2 regions of the Nonomuraea sp. NPDC054003 genome follow, and region 1 is predicted to be linked to the other one. Evidence: riboswitches for the same ligand, from Rfam matches in the RefSeq annotation. Region 1 holds a riboswitch; the other holds the start of a gene.
The links. Region 1 has a riboswitch for glycine ahead of gcvP (aminomethyl-transferring glycine dehydrogenase). Riboswitches for the same ligand answer to the same signal wherever they lie in the genome.
Positions count from the first base shown of each region.

Region 2: it holds a riboswitch for glycine, as region 1 does, so the genes downstream of both, gcvT (glycine cleavage system aminomethyltransferase GcvT) here and gcvP (aminomethyl-transferring glycine dehydrogenase) in region 1, are expected to answer to the same signal.

Region 1 is NZ_JBVJKR010000004.1:450,762-464,869, reverse strand. It holds gene menD (2-succinyl-5-enolpyruvyl-6-hydroxy-3-cyclohexene-1-carboxylic-acid synthase) at 1-687, opposite strand, end outside; gene ACZ6YG_RS12735 (o-succinylbenzoate synthase) at 684-1,577, opposite strand; gene ACZ6YG_RS12730 (AMP-binding protein) at 1,659-2,804, shown strand; gene ACZ6YG_RS12725 (hypothetical protein) at 2,848-3,141, shown strand; gene ACZ6YG_RS12720 (RNA polymerase sigma factor) at 3,321-4,643, shown strand; gene ACZ6YG_RS12715 (hypothetical protein) at 4,791-5,189, opposite strand; gene ACZ6YG_RS12710 (TetR/AcrR family transcriptional regulator C-terminal domain-containing protein) at 5,304-5,873, shown strand; gene ACZ6YG_RS12705 (DUF5999 family protein) at 6,084-6,281, shown strand; gene ACZ6YG_RS12700 (alpha/beta hydrolase family protein) at 6,298-6,891, opposite strand; gene ACZ6YG_RS12695 (hypothetical protein) at 6,975-7,322, shown strand; gene ACZ6YG_RS12690 (tetratricopeptide repeat protein) at 8,040-8,909, opposite strand; gene gcvP (aminomethyl-transferring glycine dehydrogenase) at 9,070-11,901, opposite strand; glycine riboswitch at 12,056-12,147, opposite strand; gene ACZ6YG_RS12680 (MerR family transcriptional regulator) at 12,199-12,819, opposite strand; gene ACZ6YG_RS12675 (bifunctional nuclease family protein) at 12,968-13,438, opposite strand; gene ftsR (transcriptional regulator FtsR) at 13,545-14,108, opposite strand, start outside.
Region 2 is NZ_JBVJKR010000008.1:277,091-291,198, reverse strand. It holds gene ACZ6YG_RS22895 (hypothetical protein) at 1-591, opposite strand, end outside; gene ACZ6YG_RS22890 (FadR/GntR family transcriptional regulator) at 633-1,337, opposite strand; gene ACZ6YG_RS22885 (glutamine synthetase family protein) at 1,460-2,830, shown strand; gene ACZ6YG_RS22880 (aldehyde dehydrogenase family protein) at 2,875-4,167, shown strand; gene ACZ6YG_RS22875 (3-oxoacyl-ACP reductase) at 4,172-4,936, shown strand; gene ACZ6YG_RS22870 (gamma-glutamyl-gamma-aminobutyrate hydrolase family protein) at 4,933-5,661, shown strand; glycine riboswitch at 5,679-5,776, shown strand; glycine riboswitch at 5,777-5,874, shown strand; gene gcvT (glycine cleavage system aminomethyltransferase GcvT) at 5,907-6,998, shown strand; gene gcvH (glycine cleavage system protein GcvH) at 6,995-7,384, shown strand; gene ACZ6YG_RS22855 (L-serine ammonia-lyase) at 7,442-8,818, shown strand; gene ACZ6YG_RS22850 (hypothetical protein) at 8,845-9,354, opposite strand; gene ACZ6YG_RS22845 (DUF6286 domain-containing protein) at 9,354-9,953, opposite strand; gene ACZ6YG_RS22840 (amino acid deaminase/aldolase) at 10,092-11,282, shown strand; gene ACZ6YG_RS22835 (DUF3618 domain-containing protein) at 11,286-11,615, opposite strand; gene bcp (thioredoxin-dependent thiol peroxidase) at 11,728-12,201, shown strand; tRNA gene ACZ6YG_RS22825 (tRNA-Leu) at 12,286-12,369, shown strand; gene ACZ6YG_RS22820 (HNH endonuclease signature motif containing protein) at 12,374-13,360, opposite strand; gene ACZ6YG_RS22815 (2-hydroxyacid dehydrogenase) at 13,394-14,108, opposite strand, start outside.

The DNA of each region.
Region 1 (14,108 bases):
CCGGCGCACGTTGGGCGCGCCGTCGCCGACCACCAGGACCCCGCGCCTGGTCGGGGGGAGGTGCAGGGCGACCGGCGGCGGCGCGACGCGGACCCGCACCCATGGGCCGTTCGCGTCGCCGCCGAGCGGCTCGCACCAGGAGGTGTCGCCGTCGGGCAGCAGCGGCTCCCTGAACGGCAGGTTGAGGTGGACCGGGCCGGGGTCGCCGGGGCCGAGCGCGCGCTGGTAGGCGCGGCAGGCCAGCGACCGCCAGTAGGCCACCTGGCCGGGCCGGTCCTCGGGCACGCCCAGCTCGGCGAACCAGCGCGTGGCGGTGCCGTACAGCTTGAGCTGGTCGATCGTCTGGTTGGCGCCGGTGCCGCGCAGCTCCGGCGGCCGGTCGGCGGTCAGCACGAGCAGCGGCACGCCGGACTCGGCGGCCTCGATCACCGCCGGGTGGAAGTTGGCCGCGGCCGTGCCCGACGAGCAGATCACCGCCACCGGCCGGTCGGTCCGCTTGGCCAGGCCGAGCGCCAGGAAGGACGCCGACCGCTCGTCGACGCGGACGTGCAGGCGCAGCCTCGACTCGGCGTGCGCGGCCAGCGCCAGCGGCGCCGACCGGGAGCCCGGCGCGATCACGACGTCGGTGAGGCCGCAGCGCACCAGCTCGTCGACCAGGACCGTGGCCAGCGCGGTGGCGGGGTTCACAGTGACGCCTCCTGCATCCGCCGCAGCCACGGCGGAGAATCGATCTCGAATGCCGACAGCCGCCCGGGGTCCACGTCCGGACGGCGCACGGTGAGCACGCCGCCCTCCGGGACCAGCGAATCGGCCACCACGTCGCCCTCCAGCAGGGACATCGTGCCGAGCCCGCACGCGTACGGCAGCTCGGGCAGCGCGGCGGCCAGCGCCAGGCCGGCGGCCAGCCCCACGGACGTCTCCACGGCGCTCGACACGACGGCGGGCAGCCCGCACGCCTCCACCACGCGCAGCGCCGCACGCACCCCGCCCAGCGGCTGGACCTTCACCACCGCGATGTCGGCCGCCCCCGCCGCCCTGACCCGGAGCGGGTCCTCGGCGCGGCGGATGGACTCGTCGGCCGCGATCGGCACGTCGCAGGCCCGCCGCACGGCGGCGAGCTCGTCCAGGGTGGCGCAGGGCTGCTCGGCGTACTCCAGGTCGAACCGGTTCAGCTCCTTGAGCCGGCGCACCGCCTGGGACACGTCCCAGGCGGCGTTGACGTCCACGCGGAGCCTGCCGGACGGGCCGAGCGCGTCGCGCACCGCCTCCACCCTGGCCAGGTCGTCGGCGAAGCGCTGGCCCGGCTCGGCCACCTTGACCTTGGCCGTGCCGCATCCGGAGCGCCGCACCATCGCGTGCGCCTGCTCGGGGCCGACGGCGGGCACGGTGGTGTTGACCGGGACCGTGTCGCGCACCGGCTCGGGCCAGCCCTCGAACGCGGCCTCGCGCGCGCAGGCCAGCCAGCGGGCGCACTCGCGCGGCCCGTACTCGGGGAACGGCGAGAACTCGCCCCATCCGGCGGGCCCTCGCAACAGGACCCCTTCCCTGACGGTCTGACCACGGAACCTGGTGCGCATCGGAATCCGGAACACCACGGGGGAACGCGTCACGACCCTCCCTGCCGCCTTGCCCGTTCTGACGTCACTAACCTTACGAGCATGTGGAGAAACCCGTCGCATCCGGACCGTCCGCTGAACGCGGTCGTGCGGCCCGCAGGCCCCGAGCTGTACGCGGCGGTCCGCGACGCGCTGTCAGGCGAGGGCCCCGCGGTGCTGCCGCTCACACCCGGGCAGGCCGGCGCCGCCATCGCCGCGCTGCGGCCCACGCACGTCGACGGCGAGCCGCGCGACGGCGGGCACGGGGTGCCGCCTGACGTGGCGGTGGTCATCGCGACCAGCGGCAGCACGGGCACGCCCAAGGGCGTCATGCTGTCGGCGACGGCGCTGCGCGCCTCGGCGGCGTCCTCCCTGCGGCGGCTGGGGGCGGCCAAGGGCGAGCGGTGGCTGTGCTGCCTGCCCGCTTCGCACGTGTCGGGGCTGCAGGTGCTGGTGCGTTCGCTGCTCGCCGGGAGCGAGCCGATCATGCACGAGCGCTTCGACCCGGGGGCCGTGCTCGGCGCGGGCGCCGATCACGTGTCGCTGGTGCCCACCCAGCTGCACAGGCTGGTCGAGCTGGGAGCCGACCTGTCCGGGTTCCGCACCATCCTGCTGGGGGGCGCGGCGCCGCGTCCCGGCCTGCTCGACGAGGCCCGCGACCTCGGCGCCTCGATCGTGACCACGTACGGGATGAGCGAGACGAGCGGCGGGTGCGTGTACGACGGCCGCCCCCTTTACAATGTAGATCTGAAGATCGGCGAGGACGGGCGCATCCTGGTGTCGGGGCCCGTGCTGTTCTCCGGCTACCGCTCCGGCGAGCCCGGCCCGTTCGACGGCGGCTGGTTCGTCACCTCCGACCTGGGCGAGCTGTCCGGCGGCCGGCTGCGGGTGCTGGGCCGGGCCGACGACGTCATCAACACCGGCGGCGAGAAGGTGGTGGCGGGCGCCGTGGCCACCGTGCTGGGCGGCCATCCCGCGATCGCGGACGTGGCGGTGGTCGGCAGGCCGGATCCCGAGTGGGGCGAGGTGGTCGTGGCCGCCGTGGTGCCCGCCGACCCTGTGAATCCGCCCACACTCGAGCAGTTGCGCGCCTATTGCGACGACCGGCTGCCGCCGTACGCCGCGCCGCGCGACCTGCGCGTGTTGCCCCGGCTTCCGCTGCTGCCCAACGGCAAACCTGATCTGTTGCGGCTGAAGTCCGGAACCTGATGAAGTGCGGATGCGTCATAGTGGGGAGAAGGAGGGAGCCTTGATGAACCAGTCCCGCAAGACGTGGGCGTCCGCGGCAGTGGTGGGCGTCGTCGTCGCCGGCGGCGTCTGGGTCGCGGCGGCCGCCTCGGCGGGCAGGCTCGACCAGGTCAGGCAGTCGACCAGGGTCGTCGTCGAGCAGGTCAGCCCGCCCCCTTCCGAGCCGACCGACATCGTGGTGTCCACCGGGGTCAACCCCGACCCGGAGGACGTCCTCCAATACTGGACCGACGAGCGCCTGGAAGACGCCCAGCCGATGCCCATGCCGGAGGTCGGGGAGTTCGAGATCGGCGAATAGCGCGATCAGGACCCGCGAGGGCGCGCCGCCGGCCGGGCGGCCCGCCCTTTTTCGCGTCACGGGAACAAATCGCGCCGCATGGCGTTATTGATACTGGTGAGTAGAGCGGCCGGAGCCGGGGCCGCGCCACCACACCCGCCTACATTTCGCTTCCACTCCGTTATGGAGGAGGTGTCCTCATGCCCCGAACCGCTGTGGCCCCAGCCGCCACCCTCGAGCAACTGATTGACCGAGGGCGAGCCCAGGGCCGCCTCTCTCTCGCGGAGCTGCGCGACGCTTTCGCCCAGGCCGGCATCACCCCGGCCGAGGGCCGCTCGATCTTGCGCGAGCTCACCGAGTCAGGGGTGAACCTGGCCGCCGAGAACGAGCCGGCCACCCCGAAGAAGGCCGCAGGACGGCCTGCGAACAAGCCTGAGGCCAAGCGCTCCACCAGGAAGGCTTCGCGCTCAAAGACTACCGACTCCAAGGCCCCGGAGGCAAAGGCCGCCGAGGTGAAGACGGAGATCGACGCGGAGGGTCCCGACGACGCCGCGCTGGAGCCGGAGGAGGCCGAGCTGGAGACCGAGGCGCTCGACCTCGACGACCACCAGTCCGCCATGGGCGACTCGGTGCACACCTACCTGAAGTCCATCGGCCGCCGCACCCTGCTCACCGCCGCCGAGGAGGTCGACCTGGCCCGCCGGATCGAGGCCGGCCTGTACGCGGAGCACAAGCTGGAGAGCGAGCCGGACCTGTCCCCCGAGGACCGCGAGGAGCTGCTCCTCGTGGCGGAGGACGGCAAGGCGGCCAAGGACCACATGCTGGAGGCCAACCTCCGGCTGGTGGTCTCGGTGGCCAAGAAGTACACCGACCGCGGCATGTCGCTGCTGGACGTCGTCCAGGAGGGCAACCTCGGCCTGATCAGGGCCGTGGAGAAGTTCGACTACACCAAGGGCTTCAAGTTCTCCACCTACGCCATGTGGTGGATCCGCCAGGCGATCCAGCGCGGCTTCGCCGACTCGGCCCGCACCATCCGGCTGCCGGTGCACGTGCTGGAGATGCTCTCCAAGCTGTCGCGCGTCGAGCGTGAGATGCACCAGCGGATGGGCCGCGAGCCCACGCCGGAGGAGCTGGCGGTGGAGCTGGACAGGACGCCCGACCAGATCGAGGAGCTGATGCGGACCAGCCGCCAGCCGATCTCGCTCAACGCGACGATCGGCGAGGACGGCGAGACCACGATCGGCGACCTGATCGAGGACGTCGACTCGCCGGAGGCGTCGGAGATCGTCGACCGGCAGCTCCTCGGCGCCCAGCTGCGGGGCGTGCTGCAGAACCTGTCGCCGCGCGAGGCGAAGATCATGGCGCTGCGGTTCGGCCTGATCGACGGCAAGCCGCACACGCTGGACGAGATCGGCAAGCACCTCGGGCTCACCCGGGAGCGGATCCGCCAGCTGGAGAAGGAGTCGCTGTCGAAGCTGCGCCACCCGAGCAACACCCGCCCGCTGCTCGACTGGGCCAGCTGACCAGGGTCACCGCCGGGCCCGGCCGGGATGAACCCCGCCTGACCGTACCCGGGCCGGCTGACCCGGCGAACGCGACGAGCCCCGGCCTGCGCCGGGGCTCGTCTGCGTCGTGGCGGCCGGGCCGGGCTCACCGCCCAGGGAGGCCGGTCACCTGGCGGAGGGCACGGGACGGGGCACGCGCGGGATGCCCCACATCCTGTTTTCCTCGCGGAGCGTGCGCAGCTGCTCCACCTCCATGGTCCACATGGCGCCCTTGGGCGTCGCCTTGGCCTTGCGCCGGGCGATGCGGTCGTCGTAGGACTTGACCCCGAACGCCGCCCGCTGCCCCGCCTCGGCCGCGCGCAGCGCCTCGGTCAGCTCCTTGTCGAGTGCCCGGCCCGCGGCCCGCAGCTCGATCTCGTCGGCGTCGGCGGCGCGCAGGTCACGCAGCACCTGCTCCGCCTCCCTGGCCCTGCCGAGCAGCTCGGGGTAGCGCTTGGAGATCTCCAGATCCGCGTGGTAGCGGACCTCGGCCTCGCGGCTCACCCGCGGACGGAAAAACGCCATCGACTCTGCCCTTCACGCTGTCGTTCTTATCAGCGACCAGGGTACGCGCTCCGCACCCCCGCCCCGTAACCGGTCCGGCGCGGCACTCCGGCGCAGCCTCCTTTACATAGTAAGATGATCACCATGCCCGCCAAGCGACCACCGGTCCCCCTGTCCCGCGAGCGCATCATCGAGGCCGCCCTGCACATCGCCGACAGCCAGGGCCTGCGCAGGCTCACCATGCGCAGGCTCGGCGACGCCCTCCAGGTCGAGGCCATGGCCATCTACCACCACCTGCCGCGCGGCAAGGAGGCGCTGATGGACGCCCTGGCCGAACACGTCACCGCCGTCCACGTCGAGCAGGCGGCGACCTGGCAGGAGACCGCCAGGGCGTGGTGCAGGGCCAGCCGGGAGATGCTGCGCGAGCATCCCGGCGTGCTGGCGCTGGCGCTCACCAAGCCGCCCAAGGGCGCCACCGTCATCGCCATCGGGGAGCAGATCGAGCAGCTCGCCGACGGCGGCCTGCCCGGCGCCGAGGAGGCCGTGCGCACGCTGCGGGCCTTCGTCTTCGGCAGCGTCGCGGTCGAGGTGCAGCGCTCGGGCTGGGCCGACCCCGAGGTGGACGAGTGGGTGCGGCGCGACCGCGACGCCGACGCGGACTTCGAACGCGGGCTCGACGCGTTGCTCCGAGGGCTCCAAACCTAGTGTGCGTGTCATGCTTGGCCCGTTATCCTGCATAAGGCACGCTGTGTCGGAGGTCACACTCCAGGGGATCCTCCCTTAACAGTCCAAACGGGCTATGTCGGAACGTGTGACGCACATCGCACACTTGCTGCACACTTACTGGAAAGAGAAACCCGAGCCGCTCCCGACTCCTTGATCGGGGGCCATCCACGAGATATCGGAGGCACGCCGATGTGCCCGCACGACCCGGTCTGTCCGTCTGCCGACGCGCCTGACCGCGAAGCCGCCCGCACCCTGGCCTGCCACCCCGAGCAGGGGTGGAGTCTGCTGTGCAACGGGGTCGTCCTGTTCGAGGACACCGGTGAGCTGCTGCCCGGCGGCACCGCGATCGCCCCGCACCGCCCCGACCCGCTGGTCGGGGCAGCCTGAGCGCACCGCCGACCGGTTACCCGAGATAACGGGTCAGCCAGTCGGCGACCACCTCGCCCACCCGGGCGGGTTCCTTCTTCAGGTCGTGCCCCTCTCCCGGGAGCACCACGAGCCGCGTCGCGTCCGCCGCGTCGGGCACGCCGAACGGGTCCCTGTCACCGTTCACCACCAGCACATCGACTCCGGCGCCGCGCAGCTCGTCCGCCCTGGAACGGTCCGGCTTGCCGGGCGGGTGCAGCGGGAACGCCAGGGCCACCACCGCCACCGCCCCGGCCGCCCGCGCGGTCCGGCAGGCGACCCGCGCCCCGTTGCTCCGGCCGCCCTGCACGAGCGGCAGCCCGGGCCACCGGCCGCGCAGCTCGGCCAGCACGGCCAGCCACGCCTCGTCCTGCCGCTCGGCCGATCCGGGCGCCCGCGCCCCCGCCATCCTGAACGCCTGCGTCACCCTGGCCACGGTCACGCCCATGCCGAGGGCCGCCTCGCGGACCGCCAGCAGGTCGGGCGCGTCGACTCCCCCGGCCGACCCGTGCGTCAGCACCAGCAGCAGCCGGCCGCGCTCCTCCTCGTCGACGTCGACCCGCGCCGGCCCCCGGGGAGTCATGATCTCCATGGCAGCACCGTACCTGGGGAGGAGCTCAACATAGCTCCCAGGTCTGATGACGGCGCGCCTCCGGACAGGGCAGGATGTCCTCTATGCAACCGGAGAGGGATGTCCGCGACGAACTGCGGGCGACGATCGACGCCCGCCGCGACCTCGGCCCCGACTACGAGCCCGCTCTTGTCGACTCCCTGGCCGACCGGCTCGACGCGACGATAGCGGCCCGGGTCGAAGCCGAGCTCAAGCGGCGCGGCAAGGAGACCAAGCGCAAGAACGACAGCTCCCGCTCCATGGTGCCGATCGCGCTGGGCTCGATGGGCATCGGCGTCCCGCTGACGGCCATCGCCGCCAGCCAGGCGGGCACCGTGGGCCTGATCGTCGCCTGGCTGTCCATCGTCCTGATCAACATCGCCGCCGCCGGCGCCCTGATGCGCCGCCCCTGACGGCCCCCGTCCCCCTCCCCCAGGCGCCACCCCGGAACTACAACGAGCCGAGCGGGCCGAAGGCACGCCTTACGGCGCCCGGCCCGTGGGGGTTCCCAAAAAGGTCTTGACCTGCGGCCAGCGCGCTGATGCGCCGCCCCTTACCGTCAAGGCACGCTGCCTGTCTCCATCTCCCCAAGCGCGGCCACCACACCCCGGAACTACGGCGAGCTGAGCGGGCCGAAGGCACGCCTTATGGCGCCCGGCCCGTGGGGGTTCCCGAAAAGGTCTTGACCTGCCGCCGAGAAGCGGCCGCCCGCCCCCGTCAACCCACAGCGGCGAGCCGCCAACACCCGAAAAGGGATCACACGGCTGCCCCCACTCCACAACCCAAGCGGACGAGACCGACCATGACGCGGCCGAAAGGCTTTCAAGCGATCGCCCGCACTCCACACGAGCGGAACGGCCACTGACGCGGGCCGAGGGGTTCTCACGCGGTCAGCTGCGCACCCTCCACCTCGTCCACCCGTGACCCATCGGGTTCTCATGCGGTCAGCTGCGATCCGCAACCCATGAGAGGGCAGAGCCGGCGCGGCCTGGAGAGGTTCTCAACCGCAGTTCGCCCGCACTACCCGGTGGCCGTCGGCACGCTTCCGGACTCATCGACGGTGGCCTGTGTTCGAAAATCACTGCGGGGCACGCACAACGGTGCCCTGACTCGAAAGCTGTGGGGTCGGCTCAGGTGTCGCGGTCGTAGCGGAGGCGTACTTCGGCCGCCAGGCCTTCGTCCTGGTGCTCCAGCCCGTACGCCCACACCTGCCCGGCGGCGTCGTCGCGGCCGCGCAGGGGAAGCGTGCGGGCCAGCAGCTCGATCGCCAGCGCGCTCACCTGCGCCTCGCCACCCTGCTCGACGGCCTCGGCGAACTCGGCGCAGGCCATCTCCAGGTGCGCGATGCCGAGCTGCACGCGCAACCGCGCCGCGTCCTCACCGGAGGCGGCGTCCTCCAGCGCGTCGAGCAGCACGTCGGCGGCCTCCCCCGGCTCCTCGCGCCCGATCAGCAGGTCGGCGAGCTGCTGCGCGGCGTGCACCCGCACCTCGACGGCGGGTCCGTCCGGCTCGGCTCCCTCACGCGAGGCTTCCCCGCCGGCCGGGGCGTCGTCCCCGGTCCGATGGCCCGTCTCGATGGCGGCGCGCAGCTCGGCCTCCGCCTCGTCGTAGTCGCCCACCTCGCCGGCCAGCCGGGCCAGCGCCAGGTGCGCGAGCGGCACGTACGAGGGGGTGCCGACGCCGAGCACGGCCTGCCAGGCCCCGCGCGCCTGGTCCAGCCGCCCTTCACGCTCGAACCCCTGAGCCAGGTGGCAGGCGGCCTGGGCGGCGAACTCGGGGTGCCCGGTGGCCAGCGCCGTCCTGGCGGCGGCCCGCGCCCCCTCCACGTCGCCCGCCTGGTCGAGCACCACGGCGAGCCCCACGGCTGCCTGCGCCCGATCGGGGCTGCCGGGCTGCGCGGCGAGCTCGGCGAGTATGGCGGCCGCGCCGTCGAGGTCACCGCCTTCGGCCAGGCGGCGGGCGGTGTCGAGCGGCGGGGTCTCCAGCTCTGAGAACGTCAAGAGAGCTCCTTCGGCGACGAACGCCCCGAGCCTAACGAGTTCTCGCGATCATGTCTGCTCGGTTGACCCCATCGGTCTGGCTGACGCCCGATTGGTCCGAAATGCCCCCTCTGGAACGCGAACAGGCCCGGCCGCGCGGGCCGGGCCTGGACCGCCGTTGTCAGTCCTCGTACGCCTCCAGAGGCGGGCAGGAGCACACCAGGTTACGGTCGCCGTACGCCTGGTCGATCCGCCGCACCGGCACCCAGTACTTGTCCTCGCGCAGCGACGGCACCGGATAGGCCGCCTCGCTCCGCGCGTACGGGTGACTCCACTCGTCGGCGGTCAGCGCCTCCGCGGTGTGGGGGGCGTTCCGCAGGGGGTTGTCGGCCGGGTCGTACTCGCCGGAGGCCACCTTGGCGATCTCCGCGCGGATGGCGACCATCGCGTCCACGAACCGGTCCAGCTCGGCCAGGTCCTCGCTCTCGGTCGGCTCGATCATGAGCGTTCCGGCGACGGGGAAGGACATGGTGGGCGCGTGGAAGCCGTAGTCGATGAGCCGCTTGGCCACGTCGTCGACGGTGACGCCGGTCTCCTTGGTGATCTGCCGCAGGTCCACGATGCACTCGTGGGCGACCAGCCCGCCCCTGCCGGTGTAGAGGACGGGGTAGTGCGGGGCGAGGCCGCGGGCGAGGTAGTTGGCCGACAGGATGGCCTGCTCGGTCGCTGCGGTGAGGCCGTCACTGCCCATCATCCTGATGTACGCCCACGAGATCGGCAGGATCCCGGCGGAGCCGTACGGAGCGGCAGAGACGGGCCCGACGGGAGAGCCGTCGCGCAGCGGGTGGCCGGGCAGGTAGGGGGCGAGGTGGGCGCGGACGGCGACCGGGCCGACGCCGGGCCCGCCGCCGCCGTGCGGGATGCAGAACGTCTTGTGCAGGTTGAGATGGGAGACGTCGGCGCCGAACTCGCCGGGCTTGGCCAGGCCGACGAGCGCGTTGAGGTTGGCCCCGTCGACGTACACCTGGCCGCCGGCGTCGTGCACCTTGGCGCAGATCTCCGTGACGGTCTCCTCGTAGACGCCGTGCGTCGACGGGTAGGTGACCATGATCGCGGCCAGCCGGTCGCGGTGCTTGCCGATCTTCGCGTCGAGGTCGGCCAGGTCGACGTTGCCGTCGTCGTCGCAGGCCACGACCACGACCCGCATGCCGGCCATGACGGCGCTGGCGGCGTTGGTGCCGTGGGCGGACGACGGGATGAGGCAGACGTCGCGCCCGGTGTCCCCGTTGGCGCGGTGGTAGGCGCGGATGGCCAGCAGCCCGGCGAACTCGCCCTGGGAGCCGGCGTTCGGCTGGATGGAGACCTTGTCGTAGCCGGTGACCTCGGCGAGCCAGTCCTCCAGCGTGCGGATCAGCTCGCCGTAGCCGAGCGCCTGCGCCTCGGGCGCGTACGGGTGGATGCCGGCGAACTCGGGCCAGGTGATGGGCTCCATCTCGGTGGTCGCGTTCAGCTTCATCGTGCAGGAGCCGAGCGGGATCATCGAACGGTCGAGCGCGATGTCCTTGTCCTGGAGCCTGCGCAGGTAGCGCAGCATCGAGGTCTCGCTGTGGTGGGTGTTGAACACCGGGTGGGTGAGGAAGTCCGACTCGCGCAGCAGGGAGGACGGCAGCGCGTCGTCCACGGCGTCCAGGGCGGCGTCCGCGCGGTCGACGCCGAAGGCCGCCCACACCTTGGCGAGCTCGGCGGCGCCGGTCTTCTCATCGCAGGCGATGGAGACGTGGTCGGCGTCGGCCTGCCACAGGTTGACGCCGCGCTCGGCGGCCGCGGCGACGATGCCGGCGGCCCGGCCGGGAACGCGGGCCAGCACGGTGTCGAAGAACTCGGCGTGCACGACCTCGACGCCGCCCTCGCGCAGCCCCGCGGCGAGCGCGGCGGCGTGCCGGTGCACCCGCCGGGCGATCCGCCGCAGCCCGTCGGGCCCGTGGTAGACGGCGTACATGCCGGCGATGACCGCGAGCAGGACCTGCGCGGTGCAGATGTTGCTGGTGGCCTTCTCGCGGCGGATGTGCTGCTCGCGGGTCTGCAGGGCCAGCCGGTACGCGGCCGCGCCGTCGGCGTCGACCGACACCCCGACCAGGCGGCCGGGCATCTGGCGCTGCAGTCCCTCGCGTACGGACATGTAGGCGGCGTGCGGCCCGCCGTAGCCGAACGACACGCCGAACCGCTGGGAGGAGCCGACGGCGATGTCGGCGCCGAGCTCGCCCGGGGCGGCCAGGAGCGTGAGCGCCAGCAGGTCGGCGGCGGCCACGACCAGCGCGCCGGCCTCGTGCGCCCGCTCGGCCACGGCGCGGAAGTCGCGCAGCCGCCCGGACGCGCCGGGGTACTGGACCAGCACGCCGAAGCATTCGGGCAGGTCGCCGGTCAGGTCGCTCTCGACGAGCTCGATGCCGAGCGGTTCGGCGCGGGTGGCCAGCACGGCCTTGGTCTGCGGCAGCGTGTCGGCGTCCACCACGAACACCGGGCTCTTGGCCTTGCCGGCGCGGCGTGCCAGCGTCATGCCCTCGGCCGCGGCGGTGGCCTCGTCGAGTAGGGACGCCCCGGCGACGGGCAGGCCGGTGAGGTCGGAGACGACGGTCTGGAAGTTCAGCAGCGCCTCCAGCCGGCCCTGCGAGATCTCCGGCTGGTACGGGGTGTAGGCGGTGTACCAGCCCGGGTTCTCCAGGAGGTTGCGGCGGATGACGGCGGGCGTGACCGTGTCGTGGTAGCCGAGGCCGATCATGGAGGTGAGCACCTGGTTGCGGCCGGCGAGGGCGCGCAGTTCGGCGATGGCCTCGGCCTCGCTCGCGGCGGCCGGCAGTTTGAGCCGGTCCTTGGCCCTGATGGCCTCGGGCACGGCCACCGCGACCAGGTCCGCGACCGATTCGAAGCCGACGGCCTCGAGCATGCGCTGCTGCTCGGCCGCTGAGGGCCCGATGTGCCTGCTGGAGAACGGCGGTGCTGACAGGTCGGTCATGGAGATGCCTCCCGAGGCTGTGGAGACCGGCGCTGGGCGCGGGCGTATGCCGGATCTCCCCCTCTGTCATGGCGACCTGAGAGCTTCACCCCGCTACGGGGCTTGCACCGTCGGTGAAGTGCGCCTGGCGGACGCACCTGCTTTCCAGAGTTGCCTCACCCGAGCGGTACGGGCGCCTGAGAGATTCCGGGGAGGGTTGCTCCTTCGGCGCCCCGGCGGTGCCGGGGACTCTCCCGCACGGGGTCGTCAGCATGTCCTAGATTACAGCCTCGACCCTAATTGGGGTGGTACGGGGCGTCACCCGATGCGGCGCGCGCGCCGCCGCCGGGCCAGTTCGTCAGCGGGATGGTCGGCCGGGACGTCGTCCACGACCGCCGCCCGTTCCCCCGGCAGCTCCGCGAGGGATCCTTCGACCTCGCGCCAGACCCGGCCGAGCGCTATGCCGAACACGCCCTGACCGCCCTGGAGAAGGTCGATGACCTCGTCGGCCGAGGTGCACTCGTAGACGCTGACGCCGTCGCTCATCAGCGTGATCTGCGCGAGGTCGGCGACCCCGCGGTCGCGCAGATGCTGGACGGCGGTGCGGATCTGCTGGAGGGAGACTCCGGTGTCGAGGAGCCGCTTGACGACTTTCAGGACCAGGATGTCGCGGAAGCTGTAGAGGCGCTGGGAGCCGGAGCCGTGCGCGGCTCTTATCGTGGGCTCCACCAGGCCCGTGCGCGCCCAGTAGTCGAGCTGCCTGTAGGTGATGCCGGCCGCCGCGCAGGCTGTCGGCCCGCGGTATCCGATGTCGTCCGGCAGCGTGGCAGGCTGCTCGTCGAAGAGCAATCCTTGTTCTCCGGCACGCTGCCGCGCACTCTCGCGCCGCACCGGATCTTCCTGGCCGGCCGTCTTTCCCTCGCCGCTGCTGACCGCCACGCGGACCTCCGGCTTTCTCTCATCCCGTGGCCTCATCTGGGGGTTCGTAAAAGGTCGACCACGGGTTTCACTTGCACCGTAGGACCGTGACCATGCTCAGTCAACGATCCGGCTCGGCGCGTCGTGAAGCGTAAATGCACTGAAATACCTACCCCGCCCGGCCGAAGTCCTCGGGTGAGATCGTGTCAAGGAACTCCCTGAACTTCTCCACCTCGTCCTCCTGGTCGTCGGGGATGATCACACCGGCCTCCTGGACCACCTCCTCGCTGGCGAAGATGCGGGCTCCGGTGCGGAGCGCCAGCGCGATCGAGTCGGAGGGCCGGGCGCTGACCTCCACGCCGTTGGAGAACACGAGGTCGGCGAAGAAGATGCCGTCACGCAGAGCGACGATGTTGACGGCGCGCAGACCCACGCCGAGCGCGCTCAGCACGTCCCTGAAAAGATCGTGGGTGAGCGGCCGGGGCGGCGGCTCGTCGGCCTGTGCCAGCGCTATGGCCGTCGCTTCGGTCATGCCGATCCAGATCGGCAGGAACCGCTCCCCGTGTGCCTCCTTGAGCAGAACGATCGGCTGATTGGTGGGCATTTCTACCCGAACGCCCACTACCTCCATCTGCAACACGGGCTGCTCCATATTCGACTGGCCGGTGGCCCGGCTCAGGTCATCGCTGGTCCGCTTCTGCATTTCAACGTAACACCCGCCGAGCCCTGAATGTCCCGCAGGCCGCTCATCGGCCCAGAACGCCACGAACCCCCGTACGCAGCAGGGCGGCATGGAGGTCGAGCAGGAGCGCCGACAGCTCCCTGGCCGCTTCGTCGGCCTCACCGATCGCGCCGGGCTTGCGGCGTTTGAGTATGGGCGCGACCGTCTGCTCGACCAGACCGGCCTCCCGCTCCGCCGCGGCCTTGACGGCGCGCAGATGACGGGCGTGCAGGCCGAAGCGGGCCAGCCCGCCCACGGCCCGGGCGATCTTCAGCGCTTCCTCGTCGTAGCGCCGGGCGACCGGCGCCAGCAGCCCGTAATCCTCCAGCTCGGTGAGCGTCTCCTCGTCGAGCCCCGCGGACTCCAGCAGCTCGGCCCGGGTGAGCTTGACCTCCTGCTTGTCGTGCAGCGCGCGGGGGCGGCCGAAGCTCTCGGCCATCTTGTCCTTGATCACGCGCAGCGGGAGGTAGTGGTCGCGCTGCTCGGTCAGGATGTAGCGCAGCTGCTCGACGTGCAGGTGGGTGAACTTGCGGAAGCCGGACGGGGTGCGCTCCGGCTCGATCAGCCCCTCGCCCTCCAGGAAACGGAT
Region 2 (14,108 bases), on a different contig from region 1:
CGGCGACCCAGGCCGGGCCAGCCGCACCGCGCCCACCAGCAGCAGGAAGGGGAGGAACAGCCCTGCCATGCCGGTCCAGATCTTCCCCTTGAGCAGCGTGATCACGGCCAGCACCAGGTTGCCCAGGATCAGCGCCGCCGGGTCGACCAGCGGCGGGCCGAAGTCCCAGCTGAGCGGCCGCAGCCCGATGAGCAGCAGCCCGGTGACCGCCACGGCGATGAACACCGCGTCCACCGAGGTGCGCCCCTCCTCCTCCCAGTAGACGTCGTGCAGGTGGAGGATCAGCGCGAACTCGTCGAGCACCAGGGCAGACCCGATCCCGAACACCGACGCCGCGACCGCGTGCCCCACCTGCGACGCGCCGGAGACGACCATCCCGGCCACCCCGCCGACCAGCATGAGCACGACCCCGAACACCACGTGGTGGATGTGCATCTCGCCCACGTTGACGTTGCGGAACCAGCCGACCTTGGCCCTGATCAGCCGTACGTTGATGCGGGTGGCGATGAACGCCACGATGAGCGCGACGAAGAAACAGAACAGCGGCAGCCGTCCCGTCGCGATGATGCTTCCGTGAAACCATTTCTCCATGACCGTGAACCGACTCTACGAGCCTGTGGGCAGTGGTGCGGTCAGGAGAGGAATCCGCGCAGCAGGGCGGCGGTGCCTTCCAGGTGTTCGCTCATGGCGCGGCCGGCCCCCTCGGGGTCGCCCGCCAGGATGGCCGCCACGATCGCCCGGTGCTGCGCGGCCGCGTGGTCGAGGTTGACCTGGAGCATGGGGATGGCGTTGAGCAGGTCGCTCACCCGCAGGCGGGCGTCGGCGCAGGCGGACGCGAGCAGGGCGGACCCGGTCAGCTCGGCGATCGACAGGTGGAAGGCGGTGTCGAGGCGGCGGTAGTCCTCCAGCGAGGCGCCGTCCAGGTCGGCCAGCCTGCGCCTGAGCGTGTCGCGCTGCCCGCCGGTCAGCTCCATCCCGGCCAGCGCCTGCGCGGCGCCGCACTCGACGGCCAGGCGGAAGGTGAGCGCGTCCGCCAGGTCGTCGGTGCCCATGTCGGCGACCGCCTTGCGCAGGTCGGCCGGCCCCGGCCGGGGCGGCACGTAGGTGACGAACGCGCCGCCGTAACGGCCGCGCCGCACGTCGAGGTAGCCCGCGTCCTGCAGGGCGCGGATGGCCTCGCGCAGCGTCACCCTGCTGATGCCGAGCTGGACGGCCAGCTCGCGCTCGGGCGGGAGCTTGTCTCCCGGCGCCACCACGCCCAGCTTGATCGCCTGCAGGAGCCGTTCGACGGTCTCCTCGAAGGCGTTTCCGGCTCTCACGGGGCGCAGCACCGTCATCAAACGCGCCGACTCGTCCAACGTGTCCTCAGGTCTTGACAAGCGATCCCGCCATACACATCAATGGTCTGAGACTAGCCCAATCAACGGGAAACCGCCTCCTGCGAGATCGGAGCCAGCACGTGAGCGAGCGGTCCAGTCATGGCTTCCTCACCGTCGACGAGCTACGGCAGGAGGTCGCGGCGGGCCTGGTCGACACGGTGCTGCTGGCCATCGCCGACATGCAGGGCCGCCTCCAGGGCAAGCGCCTGTCCGCGCGCTACTTCCTCGACGAGGTGCTGCACCACGGCTCCGAGGGGTGCAACTACCTGCTCGCCGTCGACGTCGACATGAACACGGTCGGCGGATACGCGATGTCGTCCTGGGATCGCGGGTACGGGGACTTCGTGATGCGGCCCGACCTGTCGACGTTGCGGCGGGTGCCCTGGCAGGAGGGCACCGCCCTGGTCATGGCCGACCTCACCTGGGAGGACGGCGGCGAGGTGACCGCCTCGCCGCGCCAGATCCTCCGCCGCCAGCTCGCCCGGCTCCAGGAGCGCGGCCTGCGCGCCTGCGTCGGCACCGAGCTGGAGTTCGTCGTCTACGAGGACTCGTACGAGGGAGCCTGGAACCGCGCCTACCGCGACCTGACCCCCGCCAACCTCTACAACGTCGACTACTCGCTGCTCGGCACCGCCCGCGTCGAGCCGCTGCTGCGCCGCATCCGGCGCGACATGGAGGGTGCGGGCCTGTACGTGGAGTCCGCCAAGGGCGAGTGCAACCCGGGCCAGCACGAGATCACCTTCCGCTACGCCGAGGCGCTGGTCACCTGCGACAACCACGCCGTCTACAAGAACGGCGCCAAGGAGATCGCCGCCCAGGAGGGCAAGTCGATCACCTTCATGGCCAAGCCGAACGACCGCGAGGGCAACTCCTGCCACATCCACATCTCGCTGCGCGGGGCGGACGGCGAGCTGGTGATGGCGGGCGACGGGCCGCACGGGCTCTCGCCGCTGGGGCAGCGGTTCATCGCCGGTCAGCTCGCCTGCCTGCGCGAGCTCACCCTCATGTACGCGCCCAACATCAACTCCTACAAGCGGTTCGTGCCCGGCAGCTTCGCGCCCACGGCCGTCAAGTGGGGCGTCGACAACCGCACCTGCGCGCTGCGCCTGGTCGGCCACGGCCCCTCGCTGCGGGTGGAGAACCGGGTGCCGGGCGGCGACGTGAACCCGTACCTCGCGGTGGCCGCGCTGGTCGCGGCCGGCCTGCACGGCATCGACGGGGAGCTGGAGCTGGAGGAGGCGTTCGAGGGCAACGCCTACACCTCCGGCGCCGAGACCGTGCCCCACACCCTGCGCGACGCGCTGGCCCTGTTCGAGGGTTCCAAACTGGCCGGGGAGGAGTTCGGGGAGGACGTGGTGGCCCACTACGCCAACAACGCGCGGGTCGAGCTGGCGGCCTTCGACGCGGCGGTGACCGACTGGGAGATGTTCCGGGGATTCGAGCGCCTGTGAAGATCATCAATCCGGCGACGGAGCAGGTCGTGGCCGAGGTCGAGATGGCCGGGGCCGCCGCGGTCGACGAGGCCGTGGCCAGGGCCGCGAAGGCCTACCGGGAGTGGCGTGAGGTGGCCCCGGGCGACCGGGCGCGGCTGCTGCGCGGCTTCGCCGACCTGGTCGACGCGCACGCCGAGGAGCTGGCGATGCTGGAGGTGGCCAACGCCGGCCACCCCGTCGGCAACGCCCGCTGGGAGGCGGCCGCCGTCCGCGACGTGCTCCACTACTACTCCGGCGCTCCCGAGCGCAACCACGGCAGGCAGATCCCGGTGCCCGGCGGCGTGGACGTCACGTTCCAGGAGCCGCTGGGCGTGGTGGGCGTGATCGTGCCGTGGAACTTCCCGATGCTGATCATGTCGTGGGGCGTCGCGCCGGCCCTCGCGGCGGGCAACACGGTCATCGTCAAGCCCGCCGAGCAGACCCCGCTGACCGCGCTGCGGCTGGCCGAGCTGGCCCTGGCGGCGGGCCTGCCCGAGGGGGTGCTCCAGGTCCTGCCCGGGGTGGGGGAGGTCGCGGGCGCCCGGCTGGTCGAGCACCCCGGCGTCGCCAAGATCGTGTTCACCGGCTCGACCGAGGTGGGCAAGGAGATCGCGGCCAAGGCCGCCGCCCACGTCAAGCGACTCACGCTGGAGCTCGGCGGCAAGTCGGCCAACATCGTCTTCGCCGACGCCGACGTCGCCAAGGCCGCCGCCGCCGCCCCGTACGCGGTCTTCGACAACAGCGGTCAAGACTGCTGCGCCCGCTCGCGCGTGCTGGTGCAGGAGAGCGTGTACGACGAGTTCCTGGAGCGGTTGTCGGAGGCGGTGCGCGGGCTGCGCGTCGGCGACCCGCTCGACCCCGCCACCGAGATGGGCCCGCTGATCAGCGCCGAGCACCTGGAGCGGGTCCGCGGCTTCGTCGCCGACCCGTACCTGCAGGGCTCGTGCCCGCAGGGCCGCGGCTACTGGTTCCCGCCGACGGTGCTGACCTCGAACGTCACCGACCGGGCGTTCACCGAGGAGATCTTCGGGCCTGTCGTGTCCGTGGTGCCGTTCGCCGGCGAGGCCGACGCGGTCCGCATCGCCAACGACACCCGCTACGGCCTGTCCGGCTCCATCTGGACCCGCGACATCGGCCGGGCGCTGCGGGTGGCCCGCGCGGTCGAGTCCGGCGCGCTCTCGGTCAACTCCAACTCCTCGGTCCGCTACTGGACCCCGTTCGGCGGCTTCAAGGAGTCGGGGCTCGGCCGCGAGCTGGGCCCCGACGCGCTCGCCGCCTTCACCGAGACCAAGAACGTCTTCATCTCAACGGAGTAGCCCTATGCAGCGTTTGCTGGACCGCGTGGCCGTCATCACCGGAGCGGGCAGCGGCATCGGCCTGGCCACCGCGCACCGGTTCGCCGAGGAGGGCGCCAAGGTCGTCTGCGTCGACATCGACGAGGAGGCGGGCGCCAAGGCCGCCACCGAGATCGGCGGCCTGTTCGTCAAGGCCGACGTGACCAGCGAGGACGACGTGGCGCGGATGTACGAGACCGCGTTCGAGACCTACGGGAGCGTGGACGTCGCGTTCAACAACGCGGGCATCTCGCCGCCCGACGACGACTCCATCCTGGAGACCGGCATCGACGCCTGGCGCCGGGTCCAGGAGGTCAACCTGACCAGCGTCTACCTGTGCTGCAGGCACGCCATCGGCTACATGCGCCGCCAGGGCAAGGGCTCGATCATCAACACCGCCTCGTTCGTGGCCGTCATGGGGTCGGCGACCTCGCAGATCTCCTACACCGCTTCCAAGGGCGGGGTGCTGGCCATGTCGCGCGAGCTGGGGGTGCAGTTCGCCCGGGAGGGCATCCGGGTCAACGCGCTGTGCCCGGGGCCGGTCAACACGCCGCTGCTCCAGGAGCTGTTCGCCAAGGACCCCGAGCGGGCGCAGCGGCGGCTGGTGCACGTGCCGCTCGGCCGCTTCGCCGAGGCGTCGGAGATCGCGGCCGCGGCCGCCTTCCTGGCCAGCGACGACGCGTCGTTCATCACGGCGTCGCAGTTCCTGGTCGACGGGGGGATCTCCGGCGCGTACGTGACGCCGCTGTGAGCCGGCCCGTCATCGGCGTCAGCACCTACGTCGAGCCCGCCCGGTTCACGGTGTGGGACCTGCCCGTGGCGCTGCTGCCGTACATGTACGTGGAGCAGGTGACGCGGGCGGGCGGGCAGCCGGTGCTCATCCCGCCGGCGGGCGATCCGGCTGCGCTGGTGACCCGGCTGGACGGGCTGATCCTGGCGGGCGGCGGGGACATCGACCCGGACCGGTACGGCGCGTCGCCCCACCCCCGCACCGACTACATCCGGAAATTTCGTGACACCGCCGAGTTCGCCCTGATGACCGCGGCCCTGGAAGCCCGGACCCCCTTCCTGGGCGTCTGCCGGGGTCTCCAGGTCCTCAACATCGCCATGGGCGGCACCCTCCACCAGCACCTGCCTGACGTCGTCGGCCACACCGGCCACTCCCCCGCCCCGGGCCGGTTCGGCCCCCTCCCCGTGCGCCCCGCCGCCGGCAGCAAGCTCGCCAAGATCCTCGGCGGCGCCCCGGTCACCGTGCCCCACTACCACCACCAGGCCGTCGACCGCCTGGGGGCGGGCCTGACGGTGACGGCCACCTCCGAGGACGGCACGATCGAGGCCGTGGAGCTCGACTCCCACCCGTTCGCCGTCGCCGTCCAGTGGCACCCTGAGGCCGCCGACGACTGCGCGCTCTTCGAAGCCCTGGTCGCGCATGCCGCGGAGTTCGCGGACGCGACAATTCACCCCGAAGGCCATTAGGCTTGCCACATCACCGTCGAAGCCGTGCGGGAGAGCGCCCTGACAGCCGGTCGGGGCCCCTGAAGGAGCAAGCCCTCCCCGCGAACCTCTCAAGGCAAAGGACCGTACGGCCGAGGTGTCCTCTGGAAAGCAGGTCCGCGCGACCTCGCCGAAGGTGAAAGTCCGGAAAAAAGCCGGGTGAAGCTCTCAGGCACCGACGACAGAGGGGGAGGATCCCGGCATCCGATCCTGTCCTGAGGTGCGACATGTCACGACCGACGCCGCTGAGAGACGTGCACGAGTCTCTCGGCGCCACCCTGACCGACTTCGCCGGCTGGCTCATGCCGCTGCGCTACGGCAGCGAGTCCGCGGAGCACAACGCGGTCCGCCAGGCGGCCGGGCTCTTCGACCTGTCGCACATGGGGGAGATCTTCCTCACCGGCCCGCAGGCGGCGGACGCCCTGGACTACGCCCTGGTGGGACACCTGTCGGCGCTGGCGACCGGGCGGGCGCGCTACACGATGATCGTCGACGAGCGCGGCGGGGTGCTGGACGACCTCATCGTCTACCGGCTCGGCGACGAGGAGTTCATGGTCGTGGCCAACGCCTCGAACGCGGGCAAGGTCGCGGACGAGCTGATGACCCGCGCCAAGGCGTACGACGCGCGGGTCGAGGACCGCTCCGACGAGTACGCCCTCATCGCCGTCCAGGGCCCGCGCTCCCAGGAGATCCTCGCCACCCTCACCGACGCCGACCTGGCCGGGCTCAAGTACTACACCGGCCTGCCCGGCAGGGTCGACGGGCGTGAGGCGCTCATCGCCCGCACCGGCTACACCGGCGAGGACGGCTTCGAGCTGTTCGTGGCCGTCCAGGACGCGGTGCCGCTGTGGCACGCGCTGACCGCCGCCGGCGAACCGTACGGGCTGAAGCCGGCCGGGCTGTCCAGCCGTGACACGCTCCGCCTGGAGGCGGGCATGCCGCTGTACGGCAACGAGCTGAGCGTGAAGCTGACCCCGTTCGACGCGGGGATGGGCAGGGTGGTGAAATTCGACAAGCCGGGCGACTTCGTGGGCAGGTCGGCGCTGGAGGCGGTCAAGGACACCCCGCCGCGGCGCCGCCTGACCGGGCTGGTCGCGCGCGGCCGCCGGGTGCCCCGCCACGGATACCCGGTGACCAAGGACGGTGCCGTCGTCGGCGAGGTCACCAGCGGCGCGCCCTCGCAGACGCTGGGCAAGCCCATCGCGCTGGCCTACGTCGACGCCGGCATCGACGCCGGCGAAGGTCTGGCCGTCGACATCAGGGGCAGGCAAGAACCCGTGGACGTGGTCGAGCTGCCCTTCTACAGGAGGAACAAGTGAGCAACATCCCTGACGACCTGAGCTACACCAAGGAGCACGAGTGGATCTCCGGCCTGGAGGACGGCCTGGTCGCCACGATCGGCATCACGGCCTTCGCCGCCGAGGCCCTCGGTGACGTGGTCTACGTGCAGCTCCCGGAGGTCGGCTCGACCGTGGAAGCCGGGGACTCGATCGGCGAGGTCGAGTCCACCAAGTCCGTGAGCGAGATCTACACGCCTGTCGGCGGCGAGGTGGTCGAGGTCAACCAGACCCTGGTGGACGACCCGTCGCTGGCCAACAGCGACCCGTACGGCGAGGGCTGGATGTTCAAGGTGCGCGCCGACGGCGACGCCGCCGACCTGCTCTCCGCCGAGGAGTACGCCGCCCTCACCTCGGGCGAGTCCTGACCCACCCGCCGGGGCCCGGCACCGGGCCCCGGCCCCGCGCGTGAAAGGCGCACATCAATGGCGATCAGCGTCTTCGACCTCTTCAAGATCGGGATCGGTCCGTCCAGCTCCCACACCGGCGGCCCGATGGCCGCCGCCCACCGGTTCGCGCGCGGCCTGCACCAGGACGGGCTGCTCGGCCGTACGGCACGTGTCGAGGCCATCCTGTACGGCTCCCTCGGCCTGACCGGCAAGGGCCACGGCAGCGACAAGGCCGTCCTGCTGGGCCTGTCGGGCGAGAAGCCCGAGCTGGTGGACGTCGACACCGTGGACGAGCGGCTGGCCGCGATGCGCGAGTCCGGCACGGTCCGGCTGTTCGGCGAGCGGGAGATCCCGTTCGTGATCGGCGAGGACCTGGTGTTCGAGCGGAAGATCTCGCTGCCGGAGCACCCGAACGGCATGCGCTTCACCGCCTACGACGAGGCGGGCGGGAGCCTGCGCGAGAAGGTGTACTTCTCGGTCGGCGGCGGCTTCGTGGTCGACGAGACCGCCACCGGCGCCGGCCGCATCAAGCCGGACGACACGGTCCTGCCCTACCCGTTCACCACCGGCGAGGAGCTGCTCAAGCACTGCTCGGCCACCGGCCTGTCGATCTCCGGGCTGATGCTGGAGAACGAGAAGGCGTTCGGCCTCGGCGAGGACGAGATCCGCGCCCGCGTCCTCGACCTCTGGCGGGTCATGACGGAGTGCGTGCGGCGGGGCATCGCCAAGGAAGGCGTGCTGCCCGGCGGGCTCAAGGTCAAGCGCCGCGCCCACCAGCTGCACCGCCGCCTGCAGGCCGAGTCCGCCGAGAAGGACCCGCTGCAGGCGATGGACTGGGTGTCGCTGTTCGCCCTGGCCGTCAACGAGGAGAACGCCGCCGGGGGCCGCATCGTCACCGCCCCCACCAACGGCGCGGCCGGCATCATCCCCGCCGTGCTCACGTACTACTCCCGCTTCACCCCGAACGCCGACGACGACGGCGTGATCCGCTTCCTGCTGACGGCGGCGGCGATCGGCGTGCTGTTCAAGGAGAACGCGTCCATCTCCGGCGCCGAGGTCGGCTGTCAGGGCGAGGTCGGCTCGGCCTGCTCGATGGCCTCGGCGGGGCTCACCGAGGTCCTCGGCGGCACCCCCGAGCAGGTGGAGAACGCCGCCGAGATCGGCATCGAGCACAACCTGGGCCTGACCTGCGACCCGATCGGCGGCCTGGTGCAGATCCCGTGCATCGAGCGGAACGCGGTCGCCTCCATCAAGGCCATCACCGCGGCCCGCATCGCGCTGCGCGGCGACGGCCGCCACCACGTGTCGCTCGACAAGGCCATCAAGACCATGCGCGACACCGGCAGGGACATGCTCGACAAGTACAAGGAGACCTCGCGCGGCGGCCTCGCCGTGAACGTCATCGAGTGCTGAGACGCTAATCCCAGGCGGCGTGAGGTCTAGCGACGGACGTGGATGCGGACCACCGCGCCCAGCTCGTCGTCGCGGACCTCACGCCGGATGCGGCCGACGATCTCCCGGTCCAGCTTGCCCACCACCGCGCCCACGTCCGCCCCCGGCGGGCAGGAGAGCGAGATCCGCAGCCGGGCCGTGCCTTCCAGCTCGCCGAGCACCCGCACCGCCGCCCGCGACAGCCCTTCCACGTCCTTGAGGCCCACGCAGAGCATCGCCGTGCCCGTGCCGGACCGCGTCCCGAACCGGCCCCAGCCGAGGCTCAGCAGCAGCCACCGGAGCGTCACCAGCGCGAGCACCACCAGCACCAGGGCCACCAGCCACGGCACCCACGGCTGCCCGCTCAGGGCGTCGGCGGTGCGCTCCGGCAGCACCCTGGCCCGCGGCGACAGCCCGCGCAGCTGGCCCTGGCCGCGCAGCCAGGCGAAGCCGCCGGCGATCAGCAGCACCGCGCCCACCACGGCCAGCCCCAGGCGGTTGCCCCCGTACTGCCGCATCACAGCCCCTTCCTGCGCAGCCGCACCACGACCTCACCCGTGCCGAGCGTGCCCAGCCCCGCCAGCCGGTCGCCCACCGCGGTGCCCACCTGCCTGAGCATCGCGCCCGACGACTCGGGGCCGGTCACCACGGTGACCTCGATGCGCCGCCTGCGCAGCCGTACCCTGACCCGGTCCACCCCGTCGGCCTGCCGCGCGACCTCGCGCAGCGTGCGGCGCAGGCCGGAGCGGGTGATGCCGATGACGATCAGCGGGTCCGTGGTCTCCACGGGTACGAGCCTGCACCGGCCCGGCAGCACCGCCAGCAGGAGCAGGCCCACGCCCAGGCCCGCGACCCCCAGCGCGGGCGCCGACAGATCCTTCCACGACGACGCGGACGCCAGCGCGGCGGCCTCGTCGATCGACACCAGGCCCAGCGGCCGGGCCCACAGGCCCGCGACGATCTCCGCGGCGAGGAGCCCGAGCCCGGCGGTCAGCAGCGCCGCCACGGCCACACCGGCGGGCGTTCTGGCCGGCCGGAGCACCCGGCGGGATCTGCGGACCGGGGAGTCGCGCACCGTGGCGGAGGTACCGGGCAGAAGCTGCTGGAGCGTGGTCATCACAACCATCAGAGGTACACGGGCGAGGCTCCCGCTCGACCGTGTCCCCGCCGCCCGTTTGCAGGATCATTACGGGCCACGCGATCAATGCGAATCAGCCTCATGTTCAATTGCCGGTTATGCCGTTACGCTGCCGGTATGGACGACCGCCAGCGCTACGACCGTGCCACCGCCGCGCTCGAGCCGCCGTTCGCCATCCTCGACCTGGCCGCGATGCGCGCCAACACCGCGAGCATGGTGCGCCGGGCCGCGGGCAAGCCGATCAGGGTGGCCACCAAATCACTCCGATCCCGGCCGGTGCTGGAGCGGGTGCTGGCCATCGAGGGCTTCCGCGGCCTGATGGCGTTCACCCTCCCCGAGGCGCTCTGGCTCGCGTCGCGAGGCCGCACCGACATCCTCGTCGCCTACCCCACCGCCGACCGGCAGGCCCTCGCCGCCCTGGCCGCGGACGCCGACGCCGCGCGGCACATCACGATCACCGTCGACTCGGCCGACCACCTCGCCTACCTGGACCAGGCGCTCTCCGGAGTCCACCCCCGGCACGAGATCCGGCTCTGCCTCGACATCGACGCCGGCTTCGTCGCCCTCGGCGGCCGGTTCAGGGCCGGCGCGCTGCGCTCCCCCGTCCGCGACGCCGACCAGGCCGCCCGCCTGGCCGCCGACATCGCCAAACGCCCCGGCTACCGGCTGGCCGGACTGCTCGCGTACGAGGCCCAGATCGCCGGCGTCGGCGACGCCCCCCAGAGCGCCGCCTACGGCCGCGTCGTGCGGCTCATGCAGACCCTCTCGGCCAGAGAGCTCGTGATGCGCCGCGGCCGCATCGTCAACGCCGTCCGCCAGGTCGCCGACCTCGAGTTCGTCAACGGCGGCGGCACCGGCTCCATCGAACGCACCGTACGCGAGAAGGCCGTCACCGAGGTCGCCGCCGGATCCGGGCTCTTCCACCCCAGGTTGTTCGACTTCTACCGCGGCTTCACCGGCCACCCCGCCGCGATGTTCGCGCTCCCCGTCGTGCGCCGTCCCTCACCGGACACCGTGACCGTGCTCGGCGGCGGCTACATCGCCTCCGGCCCCCCGGGCACCGGCCGCGCGCCCCAGCCGTACCTGCCCGCCGGCCTGCGCTACAGCCGCGACGAGGGCGCGGGCGAGGTGCAGACCCCCCTCACCGGCCAGGCCGCCGAGGACCTGCGCGTCGGCGACCGCGTCTGGTTCAGGCACGCCAAGGCGGGCGAGCTGTGCGAGCGCTTCGACACCCTCCACCTCGTCGACGGCGACACCGTCGTGGAATCCGTGCCGACCTACCGCGGCGAGGGCAGGACGTTCCTCTGACCGCTACCGGCGCCTGCGCCGCCGCCACAGCACCACGGCCGCCCCCAGCACCAGCACCGCGCCCACCCCGATCAGCACCGGGGCCAGATCCGGCGGCTCCTCGTCCCACAGCCGCTCAGGGTCCTGCCCCAGCTCCACCGGCCGCGGCGACATGCCCAGCGCGTCACTCACCTGCGCCACCAGGTTGCCCGCCCTGGTCTTCACGTCCGCCACCGTGCGCTCGGCGACCCGCTTCGGGCTCACCCGGTCGGCGATGGCATCCACCGTCTGCGCCAACTCCGCGCGCGTCCGCGCGATCCGCCGCTCCAGCTCATCAGGATCGGTGTCAGCCATGACTCTCCTTCCGGCGCGCTCCTGCTCGTGACGATCAGTCTGTCAGGTCATCACCCCGGACGGCACGCCAGCCCGGCCGGTAGGTTCTCCAGGAGAACCACGGGAGGACCTGATGACCGAATCCAAGCTCGCGCCCGGCGACGCCGCGCCCGAGTTCACGCTGCCCACCTCCGACGGCGGCAGCGTCTCTCTCGCCGACCACCGCGGCAAGCGCGTGATCCTCTACTTCTACCCCGCCGCCATGACACCCGGCTGCACCAAACAGGCCTGCGACTTCCGCGACAACCTCGGCCGGCTCACCGACGAGGGCTACGTCGTCCTCGGCGTCTCCAAGGACAAGCCCGCCAAACTCGCCAAGTTCGCCGAACGCGACGCCCTGACCTTCCCGCTCCTGTCGGACCCCGAGCTGGAGATCCACAAGGCGTACGGCGCGTTCGGGCTCAAGAAGCTGTACGGCAAGGAGGTCGAGGGCGTCATCCGCTCCACCTTCGTCATCGACCCCGCCGGAAAGATCGAACAGGCGCTGTACAACGTGCGAGCCACCGGCCACGTCGCAAGCCTCAAGAAGAAACTCGGCCTTTCCTGACCGCCCGGCCAGGCACCGGAAAAGCGGTTCCTCCGGCGCCTGGCCAGAGCGCTAAAATGTCGAAAGCCCGCTCAGGCGGGATGCGCGGGCGTGGCGAAATAGGCATACGCGGCAGGTTTAGGTCCTGCTGGTGGAGACACTGTGGGGGTTCGAGTCCCCCCGCCCGCACTTCTCATCGCCGCGCCCCACGATTCCGCCCCGCGTACGTCGGCGTCTGCGCATGACAGTTCGGACACAGCAATCTGAGATTCTCTCGCCGGTTGTCCAGCGGATCGCCGTTCACGTGATCCACTTCCAGGGTCAAGGGAGCACCCTGCCACGTCTCGCCCGTTCCGCACCGTACGCACGCGACCGGCACGCCGATGTCCCGGAGCACTCGGCGGAGCAGCGCCCCGCGGACGCGGCCAGAGCCGGGCGGACGCCGCACGAGGACGGCCGCCGGATCGCTCCGTGAGCGCGGCGGAGGGTCTGACCGGCGGGTGAAGTGGGACATGTCGATGCCGTGGCGGTCGATGCACCGCAGCACCCGACGCCGGTTCGTCTCGTCGGCGGGTAGGCCCAGGAGGCGGATCACCTCCGCGACCGACCGGGAGGTCCTGACGGCTTCGGCGACCGCCGGAGGGCTGAGCCGGAGGCGCCGGTATCCGCCGGGGACGGGAACGCCGGACGCGCTCAGCCTCCGGCGGATCTCATCACGTGTCGTGGTGCGCTCGGGCAGGCCGAGGCGACGCAGGACCTCGCGCATGCTCCTGGCGCCCGCCGCGGCCTCGGCCAGGGCTCGGGCGTCCGGCATGGCGCGGGGCTCGACAGCCGTTTCCGAGGCGCGGGCGAAGTGGGAGATGTCGAGACCGGCCGCCTTGATGCGCCTGCTGATATGTGCGTGCGCGCCACCGCTGCGCGGCACACCCAGGTGATCGAGGACGCCGTTGACGCTCGCCGACGCCGCCACCGCCTCGGCGAGGACCTCGGGTGTGTAGGTGTAGGCCGATCTCCGGCGGAAATGCGAGGTGTCCAAGCCCAGCCTGTCTATCGTGCGGCGCATGCTCGCCCGGGCGCCGCCGGAACCGCGCCGTCCGAGCAGGGCGAGCACTTCGGTCACGGAACGAGCTCGTCGGACGTGCAGGGCCAGTTCTTCGGGATCGATTCGGCCGTACGACATGCGAGGAGCATAGAAACGGTCACCGACAGTCGATCACGACACGATGTTGGCCGGTCGTTCACCGCGGGCGTACTGGGCTATCTGAGCGGCGGCCACCTGCCAGGCGCGGGCGTCCGCCTGGGGGACGTCGCCTGCCACGTGCGGGGTGATGAGGACCCCGGGGGTGTGCCAGAGGGGGTGGTCCGGGGGCAGGGGTTCGGGGTCGGTGACGTCGAGGATGGCGCGCAGGCGGCCGGTGCGGGTCTCGGCGAGCAGGGCCTGGGTGTCGACGACGGGGCCGCGGGCCGCGTTGAGGAGGATGGCGCCGTCCTTCATGGCCGCGAGGAAGTCCTTGTCGGCCAGGTGGTGGGTGTCGGGGGTGAGGGGCAGCATGAGGGCGACCACGTCCTGGGCAGGCAGGAGGGCCGGGAGGTCGGCCATGGTGACGACGCCGGGGCGGGGGTGGCGGGCCATCATCGTGATGTGCGGGCCGAACGGCTCCAGGCGGGCGCGGAGCTGGACGCCGAGGTCGCCGGCGCCGAGGATGAGCACCCGCTTGTCCCAGAGCGTCTCGGCGACGTGCGGGTTCCAGCGGGCGGCGGCCTGGTCGGCGGCGAAGGCGGGCAGGTCGCGGGCGACGGCCAGCAGGGTGGCGGCGGCCCATTCGGCGACGGCGGGGCCGTGGGCGCCGCGCGCGTTCGACAGGGTGACGTGGGCGGGCAGGCGGCCGGTCCAGTTGTCGGTGCCGGCGCTGAGCGTCTGCACGAGC